Aeoliella mucimassa: one gene and its partner. The main gene of each other region encodes a partner of the protein of the gene in region 2 in a complex. Links are inferred from orthologs where the notes say so. Each region holds a gene or a part of one and is shown on either strand. Other genes may lie near its edges.

Region 1 (9,557 bases), 370 kb from region 2 along the record:
CAGCAACCAAAGAACTATCTCAAGAAACTGCAAACCTGGGTTCAAATCGTCGAAGGCCAGCCCAGCAACACGGCAGCGGAACCTCATCCGCCGACTGCCGTTTGGGAATCGTCGCCCGTTCCCGCAACTGCCCAACAGCCGCCGGCAGACGCCAGGGAAGTGCAGGCATTGCAGAGCGAGTTGGAGTCGCTCCGCCAGCAATTGAAGGAGCTGAAGCAGCAGTTGCAGGACTCGGAATCCGAGAACTAGCCGCAAGCGAACTGGGACGGTTGAAGGGGGCCGGTCGGGCGTGGTACGCTGGAGCGATTTTACCCGCCTAGGGCAGGTGGGCGTCAGGGTGAGTGGTCCCCCTGGCCCCCGCCCCTTGACCCATGCCCCCCCTGTGCAATGCCTCGACGCGACGACATTCATAAGATTTTGATTATCGGTTCTGGTCCCATCGTGATTGGCCAGGCCTGCGAGTTCGATTACTCTGGCACCCAAGCCTGTAAGGCCCTCCGCGAGGAGGGATACGAGGTGGTGCTCGTGAATTCGAACCCGGCCACGATCATGACCGATCCAGCCACGGCCGATCGCACTTACATCGAGCCCCTCACGTGGGAGGTAGTCGAAAAGATTATCGCCCGCGAAAAGCCCGATGCATTGTTGCCGACCCTCGGCGGGCAGACCGGCCTGAACTTGGCCATGGATCTCGAGAAATTCGGCGTGCTCAAGAAGCACGGCGTCGAAATGGTAGGTGCCAGAGCCGACGTGATCGACAAGGCGGAGAATCGTGAGCGATTCAAAGCAGCCATGGAAAAGATCGGTCTCGGCGTCTGCAAGGGAACTACTGTGCAGACGCTCGACGCAGCCCGGGAATGGCTCGACGAAATCGGCCTGCCGGCGATTATCCGCCCCAGCTTCACCATGGGTGGCTCCGGCGGCGGCATCGCCTACAACCGCCAGGAGTACGATCAGATGGTCCGGCACGGCCTGGACCTCTCGCCCACCTGCGAAGTGCTGATCGAAGAGTCGATTCTTGGCTGGAAAGAGTACGAGATGGAGGTGATGCGCGACGTCGACGACAACGTCGTGATCATCTGCTCGATCGAAAACTTCGATGCGATGGGCATCCACACCGGCGACTCCATCACCGTGGCTCCCGCTCAGACGCTGACCGATAAAGAGTACCAGCGGATGCGCGACGCCAGCCTGGCGGTGATCCGCGAGATTGGTGTCGAGACCGGCGGTTCGAACATTCAGTTCGCCATCAATCCCGTCGATGGTCGAATGATCGTGATCGAAATGAACCCCCGGGTCAGTCGTAGTAGTGCGCTGGCTTCGAAAGCAACCGGCTTCCCGATTGCCAAGATCGCAGCCAAACTCGCGGTGGGTTACCGCTTGCACGAGTTGCCGAACGACATCACCCGCGAGACGACCGCCTGCTTCGAGCCGTCGATCGACTACGTGGTTACCAAGATTCCGCGTTTCGCGTTCGAGAAGTTCCCCGACGCCGACGACAAGCTCACCACGCAGATGAAGAGCGTCGGCGAAACCATGGCCATCGGCTCGACCTTCAAAGAGAGCTTTCAAAAGGCCCTCCGCGGCCTGGAAGTCGGTGCCGACGGTTTCGGTTCCGACAACAAAGACCTGTGGTACAACGACCAAGGCGGAGTCGGCGAGTTTCGTCCCAGCGAGGAAGAGATTCGCGTCAAGCTGCAGTCGGCCGGCCCCGATCGCGTGTGGTACCTGCGATACGCCTTCAAGCTTGGGCTCAGCGTCGAAGAGGTGTTCGAGCTAACCAGCATCGACCCTTGGTTCCTCGATAACCTGATGGAGATCGTGGAGACCGAGAACGAATTGCGGGCCTTGGTCCGCCAGAATCCGCCGCAAGATGGAGCGGGCTACGACCTTACGACGCTCAGCGATCGGGAACTGCGAACCGCCAAGCGGCAAGGGTTCTCCGATAAGCAGTTGGCCAACATGTTTGGTCGCACGGCGACCGAAATTCGCGCCGAGCGTCTTAAGCGCGGGATTCGCACCGTGTTCAAATCGGTGGATACCTGTGCTGCCGAGTTCGAGGCCTACACTCCGTACTTCTACTCCACGTACGAGACCGAAGACGAAACCCCACCGAAGGGCGATGCCAAACGCATCATGATCCTCGGCGGCGGTCCCAATCGTATCGGCCAGGGCATCGAGTTCGACTACTGTTGTTGCCATGCCAGCTTCGCGCTTCGCGAGCTGGGCATCGAGTCGATCATGGTGAACTCGAACCCCGAGACCGTGAGTACCGACTACGATACGAGCGACCTGCTGTTCTTCGAACCGCTGACCGTGGAAGACGTGCTGAACATCTGCGATCAGGTGCAGCCCGACGGCGTCATCGTGCAATTCGGTGGTCAGACTCCGCTGAATCTGGCTCGCGAGCTGAACGACGCCGGAGTGCCGATCATCGGTACCAGTGTCGATGCGATTGAAGACGCCGAAGATCGCGACAAGTTCCATCAATTGATCAAGCGTCTGGGGCTCAAGCAGCCGCCAGGTGGCATCGCCCAGACCATGGACGAAGCCCGCAAGCTGGCCGACGATATCGGCTTCCCCGTGCTGGTCCGCCCCAGTTTCGTGCTGGGTGGCCGCGCGATGGAGATTTGCTACGACCACGCCCAGCTCGACCAGTTCGTCGCCCAGGCCTTTATTGCGGCCGAGGGGCAACCAGTGCTGATCGATAGTTTCCTGGAACGCGCGATCGAAGTGGATGCCGATGCCGTGTCGGACGGAGAAGTGGTCATCGTGCCGGGCGTGATGGAACACATCGAAGAGGCCGGCGTGCACTCCGGCGACTCCGCGTGTGCGATACCACCTTACAGCCTGCCAGGCCCGGTGGTGGCCGAGATTCGCGCGGCCGCAGTAGCGCTAGCCAAGGAACTCGGTGTGAACGGGCTGATGAACGTGCAGTTCGCGGTGCAGGACGATGCCGATGGGCGCCCTCAGGTCTACGTGATCGAGGTGAATCCCCGCGCCAGCCGCACGGTGCCTTTCGTCGCCAAGGCAACCGGTTTGCCAGTGGCGAAGGTCGCTGCCAAGGTGATGGCTGGAGTCTCGCTCACCGAACAACAGGTGACCGAGGATCCGGTGCCCGCCCACGTAAGCGTGAAAGAAGCGGTCTTCCCTTTCATTAAATTCCGCGGCGTCGACATCGTGCTCGGCCCCGAAATGCGTAGCACCGGCGAAGTGATGGGCATCAGCCCCCGCTTCAGCATGGCGTTCGCCAAGAGCCAGCTGGCCGCTGGTACGGTGCTGCCAAGCTCGGGCAACGTGTTCCTGAGCGTCGCCCCGCGTCACAAGCAGCGGGCGATCGAGCTGGCCCGCCGTCTGTCGGCCATGAACTACGGCATCCTCGCCACCCGCGGCACCGCCGAAGCCCTAGAGCAGGCCGGTATGCAGTGCACCCGCGTGAAGAAGCTCAAGGAAGGTCACCCGAACCTGCTCGACTTCCTGGCCGACGAAGAGGTCGCCTTGGTGATGAATAGCCCAGTCGGTAAAGGCGCTCGAACCGATGAAGGCAAGATTCGCGCTGCAACCGTTGCAGCCGGTGTACCCTGCTTAACCACGATCGAAGCCGCGGAAGCCGCCATCAAAGCGATGGAAGCCTTGCGGGAAGAGGAAATGCAGGTGGAAAGCCTGCAGGAACGGTTTAGCTAAGACCTGCTAACGAAATGCTATATTGTGAGATACAGCCCTCTCTCCCGATGATCCCACGGATAGCTTTTCGGAAGAAACGCGGTTGTGTCCTGAGCGCTCCAACACGACTAGCGCCCTGCGATTTCGCACCTGGACCTCCGATTTCAAGCAATCATGATTCTCGACAGCATTAAGGAATGGAAGGAAGCCGAGAACGATCCCATTGTAGTAGTTGGAGCGGGTGCAGTTGGAATTCACCTGTCCGTCCTACTGGCCAGGCAGGGTCGCAAGGTAGTACTTCTGGAGTCGGGCAATCATATCCTGTCCAGCTTTGCGAGCAACGCCTATCGCACGGAAGGACGAGAGCACAATGGCATCCGACTTGGTCGCTCCGTCGCCCTGGGGGGGACAACGAACCTATGGGGTGGCCAGCTCGTTGAGTTCGAAGCACTCGACTTTGAGTCACGTGACTGGGTAGCCAATTCAGGATGGCCCGTCGGATACGAAGAGTTCTCTCGATACTTTGGACCAACCTACGACGCTCTCGGCTACGAAGGCGAAACACAAAACGACGAACAAGTCTGGGCACTCATCAACCGCCGCCCTCCGCAGATAAGTGACGACCTACTGGTCTTCCTCACTCGCTGGCTCAAGCAGCCCAACCTTGCCAAGCATTATCGCGAGGACTTGGAAACAAATCCGAACCTTCAAGTGGTCCTTAACACAAAGGTGGTTGGCTTTGCCGGGCAGCAGAACCGCGTTGAGGGAGTAAAACTTGCCGACGGAAAAGGTGGATTCGACATCCTACCAGGCTCTCACTTTGTGCTCGGAGCGGGGACCATCGAGAACGCCAGATTGTTGCTGGCGACCGCCCTCGATGATCAATGGTATTGTCCCTGGAAAGAGAACGATAAAATCGGTCGGTACTTCCACGATCATTTGGGCGGGCCTGTTGCTAAAATCACTCCCAAAGACCACAAAGAATTTTTTGGTGAGTTTTCAACCATCGTCTTCAAAGGCCGCAAGTACTTACCGAAGGTTCGCTCTCAGCCTTCGTTTGTTAGAGAGAATCGCATCCTTGGCGTGCAGGCGATGCTTACCTTCGAACACTCCGTAAAAGAGCACCTGGTATTCCTGAAACAATTTGTGAAAGCAGCTTTAGGTAGCCGAGAAATCGGTTCCATTACGAAGTTCTTTCGACACGCCTGGGCCTGCTTGCGATACCTGCCGCCGTTGATGTGGACTTATATCGTTGAGCACCGGCTATTGGTTCCGCGAGGGTCCGATATCCAAATCATCGTCCAGGCGGAAGTCGAACCTCTACCTGAGAGTCGGATCACCGTAGACCCGCAGAAACGCGACGCTTATGGCTTGCCGATGGCGGTTTTGGATTGGCAACTCTCCGGCAAGGAACTCGAATCGCTGGCATGTTTCGCGGAAATGGTAAAGCGATCGTTTGAAGATTCGGGAAAAGCCACGGTTCAAATTGATCGCCAATTGGTGGATCGGGATCCACAGTTCTTAGACACTCTTCATGACACTAACCACCAAGGTGGTGGGTGCATCATGGGTACTAGCGCCGAGAATGGTGTTGTGGATCAAGACCTTAAAGTCTTTGGTAGCGACAACATGTTCGTGATCGGGCCAAGCATTTTCCGAACTGCCAGTCATGCGAATTGCACCTTCACAGCGCTGACATTCGCGACCAGACTTTCCAAGCACCTCGTTGAGGCAACCCATGCAGCAGATTGATTTTCCACCCTTGGGAAGAAAAGTCTCTTGCATCGGATTTGGCTGCGGAGGACTCGATGGCAGATATGGCCTGAAACGATCCGCAAGGCTTATCGAAGCAGCATTAGATCTTGGAATCAACTACTTCGACGTCGCCCCTTCGTACGGCACAGCTGAAGAAGCACTCGGCAAGGTAATTGGCGATGACTCGCAAGTGGTGGTTACCACGAAGGTTGGTCAGCCTCACCTTCCGTATCCCACAGCGAAAATGTTTCTGCGCGAGACGATTAAACCAGCGCTCGATCGCGCGACATTCTTCAAGCGATGGCTCACCAAGCGAGTCGTTTCCACTGCTCCTCCAACGAACCGCCCTCGCTATGATTTTTCACTCGAGACCATGGAGAAATCCATCGCCAAGAGCTTGGCAAATCTGCGTCGCAGCAAACTGGATGTGGTCCTTGCTCACGAACCTCACCCCGACGACTTAGGTGCAGAGCTCGCGGAGAGATTCAACTTGCTCGTCGAGCGTGGAGCACTCTCGAGCTATGGGGTCGGTATTGGAGCCATCTCGGATCAGTGGAGTCCGTTTGGCCAAGTTTGGCAATCCGCATGGCCTGGTGACAACGTGATCCAAGACTACCGGTCCGATGTCTTCTACATTTTCCACCGAGTCATCCGCAACGCTCCACAAGTCGCGTGTCAAAACGACGGGGTAGTGCACGCGACAGAGTTGATAAAACGTGCCCGCTCGTTGTCTCCCAACAGTCTGTTTCTTGTCGCTGCTTCCACGCCAAAACGGCTTCGCGAAATGGTGGAAGCTGCAAACGAGGTCTCGTAAATACGACTGGAAGCTTGCTCACGTTATGTCGAACGAACTTGATAACCTGCCGCTGATTTCGGTCATCATCCCGGTCTACGAAAATGCGCGAGATTTGGAAATCTGCCTCAGCACTCTGGCCGCGCAGACAATTCCACCAAGCAACTTCGAAGTGATTGTAGTAGACAATGGTTCTAAGGACCCCCCCAAGTCGCTCGTAGCCAACTACCCTTTCGCCCGCTTTGGTTCCGAAACGAAGCCTGGCTCTTATGCCGCCAGAAACACTGGCCTGCAGCTTGCCCGTGCGTCGTTGCTGGCATTTACCGATTCCGATTGCCAACCGCATCCTACATGGCTGGAGAAGGGGATCGATGCCTTACGAGATGCCGACAAAGTAGACGTCGTCGCAGGACGAATTGATGTTTCGGCCAAAGATGAACGCAAGCCAACCCTGGCCGAACTCTACGACATGGCGACGCGTTTTGATCAGAAAGATCGAGTTGCTCGAGAGAATGGCGTCGTCACCGCGAACATGTTAACCCGGCGAGATGTCTTTGACCGCGCAGGTCCTTTTGACGATTCGCTAATGAGTGGAGCGGATGGCTTGTGGTCGCAACATGCCGCCGATGTAGGGTTTAAAGTGGTTTATGTCGACGACGTTCCAGTCACGCACCCCGCCAGGGCGTCGATCGCTCAGATCTGTCAGCAGAACAGTCGTTTTGCACACGGACGTTTTGACATTGTGACAAGCGAACGCAAAAGGAGCCCTCTGTTTTGGTTGAGAATCGCGATTCGCAAGATACTGCCCCGCTTCCAGGGGACTGGCAAGATGTATCAACGACTCCGCAAGCGTGGCTACGGCTTTTGGTCGTGGATAAAAGTCTGTATGGTCCTCCAGCGCATTCACTACTCGGCAACCTGCTCGCAAGTAGCGAGGCTATTCGGTGGCAAGTCGGCAAGGCGATAGCGTGAGATCGGATGACAAGTTCTCACGATCGAGCCGCTGACTCAAGCACTCGAAACACGTTGTCCCACATCAACTCCGACTGAGTGCGCATGGCCTCTCGACGGTCTACGAGAATATTGCGAAGTCGCTGATTCTCTTCGAGGTTCGATAATGCATCGACCTGCACTAGCAGATCGTCCGTGTTATTCGCCCCTCGATGAATTAGTTCGGGGATCCCGAAGTCGCTTGCTAGCATTTCATACTTATGCGCCCAACCCAAGGCAATACCGGGAACTCCGGACGACAAGGCGGCTACCAGGCTATGGAACCGAGAGCCAACCAGATATCGGGCACCAGCGATGAACTGCTTGAGCACAAGTGGATTCTGGTGGGTGAAGATAAATGGCTTTTGCTGGTCGACCAACGGCTCTAGTTGAGCATAAAGTTCCTCGGCTAACTTCTTGTCGCCTTCATCGCCGGAGTGTATGACGATTGCCGGCCGAAAACCGTGCGAAGCAATTTGCTTGCCAGCCGCAACAAGCCGTGGTAGGTAGGTGTCGCCCCACTCTCCACGTCCTTGATCAAGCATCCGTTCATTGGGAACTAGCACCGCATACGACTCGGCTTCGTGCCCTGTGACCACTTCGGGACCGTGTGGACTAAAGATCGTGATATCGGGAGCCATGTGTAGCCGAGGGTCGTCACCGATCACTTCTCGTACCGCATCATACGAAGCGTGCTCGCGGGCGTAGATCAACGTAGCGGCATCGCAAAGCTTCTGAAACGCGCTGCGCACTTTTGGCTTTTCAAATGGCCCAAACATCTGGGGCATCAAGATCACAGGCTTGCCCCGGCGATTTAAACGACGCGCCTGAATTGCTGCTAGGTTGGTGCGAATCCAATGAAAGCCATCGCCGAAGGAGTATCCAGAGATGTCTACGAGTGCATCTACTTGATCCTGATCTATCAGCCCGTACATCGATAATGCATGACTGGGAGTCAGCCATCGATAGGGGGCTTCGGCCAAGAAAGTCGCCAGTTTCGATCGCACCAAAAGTTTGCGAAGCTGTGGATTGAAGAATTGATGATTCGGATAGATGTGGGCCAAGCGTAATTCCGCACGCTGCTCATAGGGTGTCTGACGATCGGGAGTAACGGCCAGTCTTGCGTCAGGCATCCGTTCTCGAAGTCGAGCAATTACCGTGCGGAGCATCAACTCAGCACCTTTGTTGGTAAATCCGGCACCAAATAATTGGATATTCATATTCGTTCGAAAGCGAGTTGGCGGCGGAAGCAAAGTGAGAACAGGCAACAGTATTGGCGAGCCTATTTGGACACCTTATTGTAGCTTCTGATTTCATCCAAACTCTTCTTTTGCGAGTAAGGAACCGTGCCTGTGGGGTCGGGATAACCCAGTGAAATGCACATGACTGGGCGGTGGTTGTAATCCAAGTTCAAGGCCTTTGCCATTTTCTTCTCGAGCGGTTCAATATCGGGCCAATTGATACAACAGGAGCCAACTCCTTGCACTTCCAGGGCGAACTGAAATGCCATGGCCGCCAGCCCGCCATCCACGTAAATCACATGGCGATCTCGCTCGCTAAAGTAGGCATTCAGGTCGCCGACAATCACAACCAAGCAGGGGAAGTTCTGCGAGAATCCTGTGGTCCCCATGGGAATTGCCCCGACCTTTCGAGCAAGCTCCACATCGTCAAGTACGCGAAACTCAAACGGCTGTCGATTGCAGGCACTCGGTGACAGCTTGGCGACTTCCATGGCTCGATCAATCACTTCGCGCGGCACCGGTTTATCCTGATACCAGCGGACGCTTCTTCTCCGCCAAGCCAGTTTCTCTAAATCTTCGATCGTGATGTTGAGCGGAGTGGAATCGCGTTGGTAAGGAATCCACTCTTCCGCAGCAGAAGTACAAGCTGAGCAAGGAGGGAGTGCTGCAAACTTCTCGCGAGGAGGATCAATCGCTGGATCGCTAGCAACGACCGAGAAGTACTCCTTAAGAACGTCGTGCGCCCATTTTAGAAGCGGTGCAATGCGTTCGTTCGGGTCTTGCAGAAGCACTTGATAAATCGCAACGGTGTCGCCGATGTAGTCGCGGGCAAACACATCACGCCGGGGGCGATAGACCAACCCCTTTTCCAAGCGATGCACATTGCGACGCAACGTGTAGATCGATCCTTGATCGTCCGCTTCTTTTGTCGCACTCGTATGCTGCAACTTTCCATGCAACACCGCTCGATGCTCTCGACGAAACGTACCGCTGAACACGAAGTAGATGTCAGCCAACAAAGGCCACCACACAGCAAGCCGCCAGAGTGGGGGAAGAAAGTAAGTGTTAATGAGTTTCTTGATGAGACTACGCATTATTGTGCTTTCCCCGGCTTC
Region 2 (8,572 bases):
CAACGCACGTTGGCGAGGGGTTTTTGAGTTCTGTCATCCTGCGGTAGGAGGCTGGAATCAGACCTGGGGTTGGCCCACCAGGCCGAGCACCTCCAAGGCGGCGAAACCGCGTCCGAGCGAGTTCTCGGGCAATTTCAGGGCCGAATCGAGCACTCGGCGGGCTTGCCGGGTGTATTCGGCCCGCGATTCGGCCACGAACGGGGTGTCGACTTCGCGGTGAACCGTGTGCCATAGGTCGCTCAATCGGTCGAGCGCAGTGGCGTCGCCGTCGAGGGCGGCAAATATGGCGTCGTCCAGCTCTTCGAGCTGTTCCAGCGCAGCACCGCCTATCTCCAACCCATTCGGGGTGGATAGAACGAGCCCATCTTTGGAGGGGGCTCGAGTCAGTCGGTCGGTAAAGCGTGGACGGTTCATCGTTGTGTCATCTCTTAGGGCCTTTCAGTCCCCAACACTTTTACTACGCAAAGCCTAGGCAAGTTGTTCGATCAGCCAACCAAATGGATCGAGAACGCCATGGGGTTCTACCCGCAATGGCACTCGGCACCGGCGGCCGCCGATCAGCTTGTAGCCGGTGGCTCCCGTTACCGAAGCGGCAAACACCTTGGTGTTCGGGAAACGCCGGCGGCAGTCCTGCCACAAGGCACTGGCGTGGTTTTCGGCAAACGTCACGGGGTCTTCGGCACACGCAGGTGTCGCGTCGGCCTTGGTGAGTACGAGTGCCAGCGGCTGCGTTTTGCCGCGATTACACCAGTTGCGTTTTTTCTCCTTGCTCGACTGCTCATCTATTAAAGACAGCATTTTGAGCGAAACGTAATCGTCATCGTGTTCGCCTGCTTGTAACCGCTGGGCGTCGGCCATCACCATGATGGCCGAGCACTTACCCAGCAGGGCACGGATCGCCGGATAGCTACCGGGACGTGCCAACTCTTCGATATAGGCGTCGCCCGCAAAATCGGCAAATACCACATCAGTACGCTTGCGGCGGCGCCCACAATCTACACGACAATGCACCCAGCAGGTGTGTTCGGGGTCGCGGCTCGTTTTGTCGGGGTACCACCCGGCCGACAACGCGGTGGTGGTCGACTGTTGCAACGAGATGGACTGCGGCCCTAGCAGGGTCGCCTTCAGCGACCCGGAATCGCGCATCAGCATGTCCATCAACATGCCGAGGTAAGTAGTCTTGCCAGTGTTGCTAGCTCCCACGCAGCCGATGAGTTGCGCAGGGCGCTTCAGGTCGGCATTGATTCGCGAGATCGACAACGGCGCGGCGCAAATGTGGCAGTGTTCGGCCGACACACGATTCTCGTGATTACAAATGGCACATGCCAACGGGGCAGCCTGACCTGCGAGCAGGTAGGTATCGATCGGTAAGCGAGACAGGGTAGGCATGGCAGGCTGCCGTTTGGTTGGATGGTAAAGGTTTGGTTTTTTAAAAGGGTGGCACAGGGTGTCCTCCGACTGATCGACAGCCGAGAACCACCTGTGCTCCCAGTTCTGCTAGGAGTCGATGGAGGAGTCGGTTGCCGATGGGTCATCCACCGACGAAGCACCGCCATCTCCAAATTCCTGGTCGGCTACTACGTCGAACGACAGCGCCAAGCGGAAGCCGATATTCGAACGTCGAGCCAAGGGGCGTTCGCCACTTCGGAAGTGGCAAGTCGCCTGATTTTCAAAGTAGGTGTTGAACGCTCCTCCATGCAGCACGTTCATCGAGTGACCATCGCCGGTCGCTTGATCGCGACTCGTCGCATCGAGCGACGAACTGGTCCACTCCCAAACGTTGCCGATCAGTTGCACGACACCACCGAGCGACGAGCCGGCTTCGAACGCATCGACCGGTTGCGGGCCGCGAGCGCCGGCCGACCACAGCAAGGCGCGACGAGCCTCGAACGTGTCGCCCCAGGGGTAACGTCGTTGAGTGACTCGTCCCGGCGAAGTCTCTACTGGCCAGGCACCTGCTTTGGTCCACTCGGCATCGGTCGGCAAACGCTTGCCAACCCACCGTGCGTAAGCGGTGGCTTCGTACCAACTGATGCCAACTACAGGCAAACGCTCCCAGCCATCGGGGAATTGTCCACTGGTCCAGCCAGCCGGCGCAGGCACCCCGGTGCGGTCGACAAACTCGAACAAAGCCGGCAAGGCTTCTTCGGGCCAGAGCTGGAATTGCTCGTAGCCACAGTCGTCGACAAAGTACTGGAATTGCTCGTTGGTGACGCAGTAGCGGTCGAGGTAGCAACCTTCGGTGTGCACCAGACCCGGGCAATCGGCCGACACCGGCGAAGTACCCCAGGTAGCCCGTTCGGCGTACTCGCCAACAAGGACTCGCCCTTCGGGAATGACCGACATCTGCTGATCCATTTCCGACAGCACGACGGCCAGTTCTTCGTCCGACAGTTGCGAGGCGGTCTCATGACGGAGCAGTAGCGCGTAGCGCCCTTGATCAATCATGCGATTCACCAGATCGCCGGTGGTCTTCTCTTTGCCACCCGACTTGCGTGCCCGATGCTCCGACACACTCTCGACCGGGGACTCGGAGGGATCTTCCTCGGGGGGCAACCCACCGCCGCGGAGCGAGGTGCGGCGATAGTCGGCGCGTTGCTCCGAAGGCAACAGCGCACCATGGCTGGTGACCAGCCGATGAACGTTGCGCGCAGCCACCACGCCGACCTGCCGCCAGATGGCGCACAAGGCGACACCAGCGATGGCCATGAGGTAGACGTTGCCAAGGATAAACCCACACGCAAACACGAGAAGGGCGGCAGCCGACCACGCATGTTGCGAGAGTCGTTGCCAGTGCGGATAGAGCGATGTTGATAGGGACGTGACTTGCATAGCGTCTGCCGTCTGAAGGGGAGGGACTAGCGTGCCGCGGATCGACGAGCTGCCTGCTGTTCGCGGAGTTTCTGGAATTGCTTAGCTACCGCGCTAACCTTTGGATCGATGGCTTCTGCGACCGCCGCGTTACCACGCCCGGGCGAGGCGCTACACGTGGACTCCATCGGGGGGGAATTGCCCACCGCGTACGGTTCGATGAGTTCATCGAGCTGTCGGCGGAGATCATCGATTTCGGCTCTTGCCTGATCGAGCATCGCAGTGGTAGAGACTTCCACTGCCTGATGACTGGAGAGTTCCGACCGCTGCTCTTCAAGCTCGGCTTGCTGCTGAGCGAGTGCTTCTCGCTGGCGTTCGAGTTCCGCTGTCTCGTCCGCTAGCGTGGCGGCCTGTGCATCGAGTTCTGTATGCCAGAGGGTGAGTTTCTCCTGGTAGGCATCAAGGGTTTCTAGCGATTCGCCCAGCTGCGCAGCATACTCCTGCTGCTCTTCGCTCCAAGCTTCCATCCAAGTTCGAATAATGTCTTCCGGCTGGGACACGATACTCTCGCTATGGCCGCCTCAATTGCGGCGTTAAATGATGAACAAGTGCGAGGCCCCGCGATGTCCAAGCAAGTGCCGCACTTGGCGGAAGACACACGAGCCCACGACAGTGATAAGTTGCTAGCTACGAATGCACCCAAGGCGCACCCGAACTGCAACTGAAAACTAGGTTATGATTTCAGCAGGGGCAAACAGAAGAACTGCAGGAATACCCAACTACTCGATTCTTATGCCTGCATCGCGGCAAAGAACCGTTCAAAAAGATAATGACTGTCGTGCGGGCCGCTCGAGGCTTCGGGGTGGTATTGTACCGAAAATGCCGGTAACTCTCGATGTTGCACCCCTTCGATCGTTTGGTCGTTCAGGCTGCGGTGCGTTACTTCCAGCGAGTCGGGCAGGGTCGACTCGTCCACGGCGAAGCCGTGGTTCTGCGAGGTGATCTCTACCTTGCCGGTGGTCAGGTCGTGCACCGGCTGGTTGGCGCCGCGATGGCCAAACTTCATCTTGAACGTCTTCGCGCCGCAGGCGAGCGACAGCAACTGGTGACCAAGGCAGATGCCGAACACCGGCTTCTTCTCGACCAGGTCGCGAATCGTATGGATCGCGTACTCGATGGGCTCGGGGTCGCCAGGGCCATTCGACAGGAACACCCCATCGGGGCTGAGTTCCAGGATCTGCTCGGCGTTGTAGCTGCCTGGCACCACGGTCACCCGGCATCCACCGTCGACCAGATGGCGGGGAATATTCCACTTCATGCCGAAGTCCATGGCTACCACGTGCGGGCTGTTGCTGGCCGATTTCCGGGCGTCGGGGTTTAGCAACGTCCAGCTGCTCAGCGGCTCGTTCCACTCGTGGGCTTCGCGAGCGGCGACTTCCTGCACCAGATCGCGGCCCACCAGGCCCGGGCTCGCCTTGGCTTTGGCCACCAGGCTGGCGTCGTCGAGGTCGACGGTCGACAGCACGCCCCGCATGGCTCCCTCGGATCGCAGCTTGCGCACTAGCGCCCGCGTGTCTATCGACTCAATCGCGACCACTCCGTGATCCTCCAGGTAGTCGCTCAGCCGCTTCTCGCTACGAAAATTGCTCCGCACCCGGCTATGCTCGCGGACCACAAAGCCCGACAAATGCGGCCGCTGACTCTCCAGATCCTCGGTGTTGCAGCCGTAATTGCCGATCTGCGGGTAGGTCATCGTGACGATCTGCCCACGGTAGCTCGGATCGGTGAGAATCTCCTGGTACCCGGTCATCGAGGTATTGAAACAGACCTCGCCATCCACCTCGCCATCGGCACCAATCGAGGTGCCGGTGTATACGGTTCCGTCTTCGAGCGCAAGTTTAGCAGTCATAGGGCGGGGGGGTGGATCAGAGGGGGGACCTGGGGAGGGAGAGACGAATTAGCACAATCCTACGTAACCAGGGCACTTCGATTCAAGCCGCCCATGGCGAACGCGGAATTCCGCGAATCTCGCTCGGTTTATGGTTTTCCTGCTTCGGTAGTCACTTCGCCTTTGGCGGTCCATTCGTCCTCGGCTTCCTTCAGGCATTGCTTGATGTGCCGCACCGCTTGTTTCAGGCGGTTTTCGTTCTCTACCAGGCTCATTCGCAGGAATCCTTCGCCGGCGGGGCCAAAGCCGCTGCCGGGGCTGACTGCCACGTTGCCCTTCTCCAGCAGCATCATCGCGAAGTCCATGGTGCTCATCCGGCTCCGCCAGGGCTCGGGAATCGGCTGCCAGACAAACATGCCGGCCTTCGGCACGTTCGGCTCCCAGCCCATGCGGGCGAGGCCGTCGCACAGCGTGTCGCGGCGGCCCTGGTAGATGACCGATTGCTCCTCGACCGCGGCGTCGGTATGGCGCAGGGCGACGATCGCGGCAATCTGGATCGCCTGGAACATGCCGTAGTCGTAGTAGCCTTTGATGGTCGCGAGGGCCTGGATCATCTCGCGATTGCCGCAGCAAAAGCCGATTCGCCAGCCAGCCATGTTGTAGCCTTTGCTCATGGTGGTGAACTCGACGCCGACGTCGATCGCCCCCTTCGAGGCCAGGAAACTCGGCGGATGGTAACCGTCGAACGCCACGTCGGCGTAGGCGAAGTCGCTAATGACCATCAGGCCATACTTTTTGGCAAGCTTCACCACCTCGTCGTAGAAGCCCTGCTCCACGACCACACTCGAGGGATTGTGGGGGTAGCAGAGAATCAGCAGCTTCGGCCGTGGGTAGAGCGTTTCGCAGGTATACGCGATATCGCTCAAAAATTTGTCGCTATTGGCCACCGGCAGCGTGATCACGTTGCCCGACGCCAGGGCGACGCCGTATACGTGCACCGGGAAGTACGGCGACGGGACAATCGCCGTGTCGCCAGGGCCCATCATCGCCAGGCACATGTGGCTGAAGCCCTCTTTCGAGCCCAGGCAGACGATCACCTCGTCGGTGGGATCGAGCCGGACGCCGTACTTTTTAAAGTACTTGGCCCCCACCTCGCGGCGTAAGTTCGCAATGCCATTCGACTTACTGTAGCGATGGTTACGGGGATCGCGGGCCGCCTCGGCGAGCTTGTCGATCACCATCTCTTGCGGCGGGTCGCTGGGATTCCCCATGCCGAGCTCGATGACATCGTCGCCGGCCGTGCGCTTGTCGTAGATCATTTTATTGATCCGGCCAAACAGATAGGGCGGCAAACGAGTAACACGTTGGGCAACTTGAATATGCGACATCGAACGAAGGGGAAAAATTCGGTAGGGAAATAGGTAAAAGTAGGAATTGCCGGTCGCACCCCAATACGGGGGACGCGGCGGCCATGTATTCTAGACTTATTTAACCAAAAGGCTATCGCGGCCAACTCGCCCGCGGAAAATAGCCCTGACTGTTACATCGGCACTTCGGCCGCGCTCTGGAGCATTTTGACAAATGTTCTGGTACGATCGACCTTCGGACGTGTGCTTCCTTTCCCCGCATCTTTGGTTGTGATCCATGGTTTTGCTCCGCTTTCTCTGCTCGGTGACTCTTGTGCTGCTCCTGGCGACCTCGGCCGTGGGAGAGGACCCCACTCCGCTGCCAAAAGCTCACGCGCACAACGATTATTACCACAATCCTCCGCTGATCGACGCGCTCGACCATGGGTTCTGCAGTGTCGAGGCCGACATCTTCTTCCTGCAGGGCAAGCTGCTGGTGGGGCATAGCCTGCTGGAACTCGACGAACGCCGGACGCTCGAAGCCGCGTACCTCGAGCCGCTCAAGGCACGGGTCGAAGCCAACGACGGGCGGGTGTTCAAGGAGGGGCCTCCCTTCATGTTGCTGATTGATATTAAACAGGACGCCGCGGCGACCTACGCCGAGCTCGAGCGGGTGCTGGCCAACTACCGCGACATGCTTAGCCGCTGGGAAGATGGCGAGTACCACCAGGGCGCCATCCAGATCGTCATCTCGGGCGACCGGCCCCGACGCGAAATCAAGGCCAGCAACCCCCGCTACGTCGGTATCGATGGCCGCGTTGGCGACCTCGACTCAAGCGACGCCGCGGATTTGATGCCGCTGATTAGCGACCGCTGGGGTTCGCACTTCGAGTGGAATGGCAAAGGCGAGATACCTGCCGCCGAGCGCGACAAGCTCCGCCGGATCGTCGCCCAGGCGCACGACAAACAGCGTCGCGTGCGATTCTGGGCCACGCCCGAAACTCCGGAAATGTGGCAGCAGCTTCTCGATGCCGATGTGGACCACATCAACACCGATAAGCTCGATAAACTGCAATCGTTCTTGCTCGAAGCCGATCCTCAGCTGCCAACCGAGCAGCCGCAGCCTGAACAGCCGTCCGCTGGCGAATGACGCTCGCCGGCTACTTGCTTTCGATCGGCTCGGTGAGCTTTAGTTTCAATACGGTCGCGTACGGGTCGACAGCCTCACCGGTGAGCTTCACTGTCAGCCCGGCGTCGCTCGACGACACGGCAAACTTGGTCGCCGCGTCGGCCAGCAGCGTGCACTCCTCAGCAGTCGCTTCGACCGGCACGGTCAGCTCGCCGCTCTCGGGCCAATCGAACACGTGCAGGTAGAGCGTATCGCCCTTGGTGGTAATGCGTCCCCACGCTGGTGCATCGCATGGGCTGGCGGTGGTGCCGTAGATCGACTCGCTGTTGGTCTCCATCCATTTGCCGATGGCCTGCATCCCTTCGATGCTCTCCGGCGGTACGGTTCCGTCGCCGGTGGGGCCGATATTCAGCAGAAAGTTGCCCCCCTTCGAGGCGATATCGATCAGCGTATGCACCAGTTGATCGTTGGGTTTCCACGCCTGATCGTGACGACTATAGCCCCACGTGGTGTTCATCGTCATGCAGGTTTCCCAGTCGACTCCGGGAAGCCCCCGATCGGGCACGTGCTGCTCGGGCGTGACGAAGTCGCCATACTTGGGATTCAGCTGGGCGGCGACGCCGGTCATTTGCATGCTGGTCCAACCCGCTTCGGGGATGCGGAACAGCCGGTTGTTCATGATCACTTGCGGCTGCTTATTCCGCACCAGGTCCATCAGCTCGAAAGCCCGCCAGGCTTCTTCGCCTTGAAAGTCGGTCGCGCTGTAGTCCCACCAGAGAATGTCGACTGGCCCGTAGTTCGTGGTGAGTTCCTTCACCTGGGCGTGCAAGTACTCCTGGTACTTCGCATGGTCGCGTTCTCCGTTGGGATACGGCTTGCCTTTGAGCGGATGAGGCAACTGGTTCGACTTTTCGTACTCGTACTGATCGTGATGCCAGTCGATCACCGAATGATAGAAGCCAACGCGTAGCCCCTCGGCGCGGCAGGCGTCGACAATCTCTTTCACCAGATCGCGATCGAGCTTCGAGCCCGCGTCGAAGTCGCTCACCGCCGAGTCGTGCAGCGCGAAGCCATCGTGATGCTTGGTGGTGAACACCAGGTACTTGCAGCCCGCCTGCTTGGCCAGCTTGGCCCATTGCTCGGCGAAGTTCTCCGTCGGCTTGGACAACGGCAGCGCCCGCTCGGCGTAGGTATCGGTGTCGGCCCGCACACGGTACTGAATCCATTCCATGCCGCCGCGCTCGCCGACCGGTTTGCCTTCCCAGGTGCCTGCCAGGCCGGAGTAGAGTCCCCAGTGGACGAACATGCCGAAGCGGGCGTCGCGCCACCACTCCATGCGTTGCTCCCGCTCGGGAGTGGTCATCGGTTCCACTTGTTCCGCAGCGGCCGGCGCGGCTG

The links.
Region 1: the proteins of carA (region 2) and carB are in contact, whole or in part, in a solved structure (PDB 1KEE), measured with the Escherichia coli proteins. The link is inferred for Aeoliella mucimassa from one-to-one orthologs.

What each region holds. Positions count from the first base shown.
Region 1 is NZ_CP036278.1:5,727,054-5,736,610, forward strand. Bases 1-3,884 are described here. They hold carB (carbamoyl-phosphate synthase large subunit), read left to right. Parts: upstream 1-387; coding sequence 388-3,684; downstream 3,685-3,884. Other genes in these bases: Pan181_RS22525 (sigma-70 family RNA polymerase sigma factor), read left to right, coding at 1-249; Pan181_RS22535 (FAD-dependent oxidoreductase), read left to right, coding at 3,835-3,884. Outside these bases: more of Pan181_RS22535, read left to right, coding at 3,885-5,415; Pan181_RS22540 (aldo/keto reductase), read left to right, coding at 5,402-6,232; Pan181_RS22545 (glycosyltransferase), read left to right, coding at 6,168-7,178; Pan181_RS22550 (polysaccharide pyruvyl transferase family protein), read right to left, coding at 7,201-8,421; Pan181_RS22555 (nitroreductase family protein), read right to left, coding at 8,484-9,536; Pan181_RS22560 (lipopolysaccharide biosynthesis protein), read right to left, coding at 9,536-9,557. UniProt on the Escherichia coli protein: Large subunit of the glutamine-dependent carbamoyl phosphate synthetase (CPSase).
Region 2 is NZ_CP036278.1:6,094,937-6,103,508, forward strand. Bases 2,662-5,560 are described here. They hold carA (glutamine-hydrolyzing carbamoyl-phosphate synthase small subunit), read right to left. Parts: upstream 4,721-5,560; coding sequence 3,602-4,720; downstream 2,662-3,601. Other genes in these bases: Pan181_RS23985 (formylglycine-generating enzyme family protein), read right to left, coding at 2,662-2,832; Pan181_RS23990 (hypothetical protein), read right to left, coding at 2,859-3,371; Pan181_RS24000 (aminotransferase class I/II-fold pyridoxal phosphate-dependent enzyme), read right to left, coding at 4,849-5,560. In the rest of the region: Pan181_RS23975 (hypothetical protein), read right to left, coding at 58-414; Pan181_RS23980 (TRAFAC clade GTPase domain-containing protein), read right to left, coding at 469-1,389; more of Pan181_RS23985, read right to left, coding at 1,498-2,661; more of Pan181_RS24000, read right to left, coding at 5,561-6,087; Pan181_RS24005 (phosphatidylinositol-specific phospholipase C/glycerophosphodiester phosphodiesterase family protein), read left to right, coding at 6,344-7,195; Pan181_RS24010 (alpha-L-fucosidase), read right to left, coding at 7,206-8,572. UniProt on the Escherichia coli protein: Small subunit of the glutamine-dependent carbamoyl phosphate synthetase (CPSase).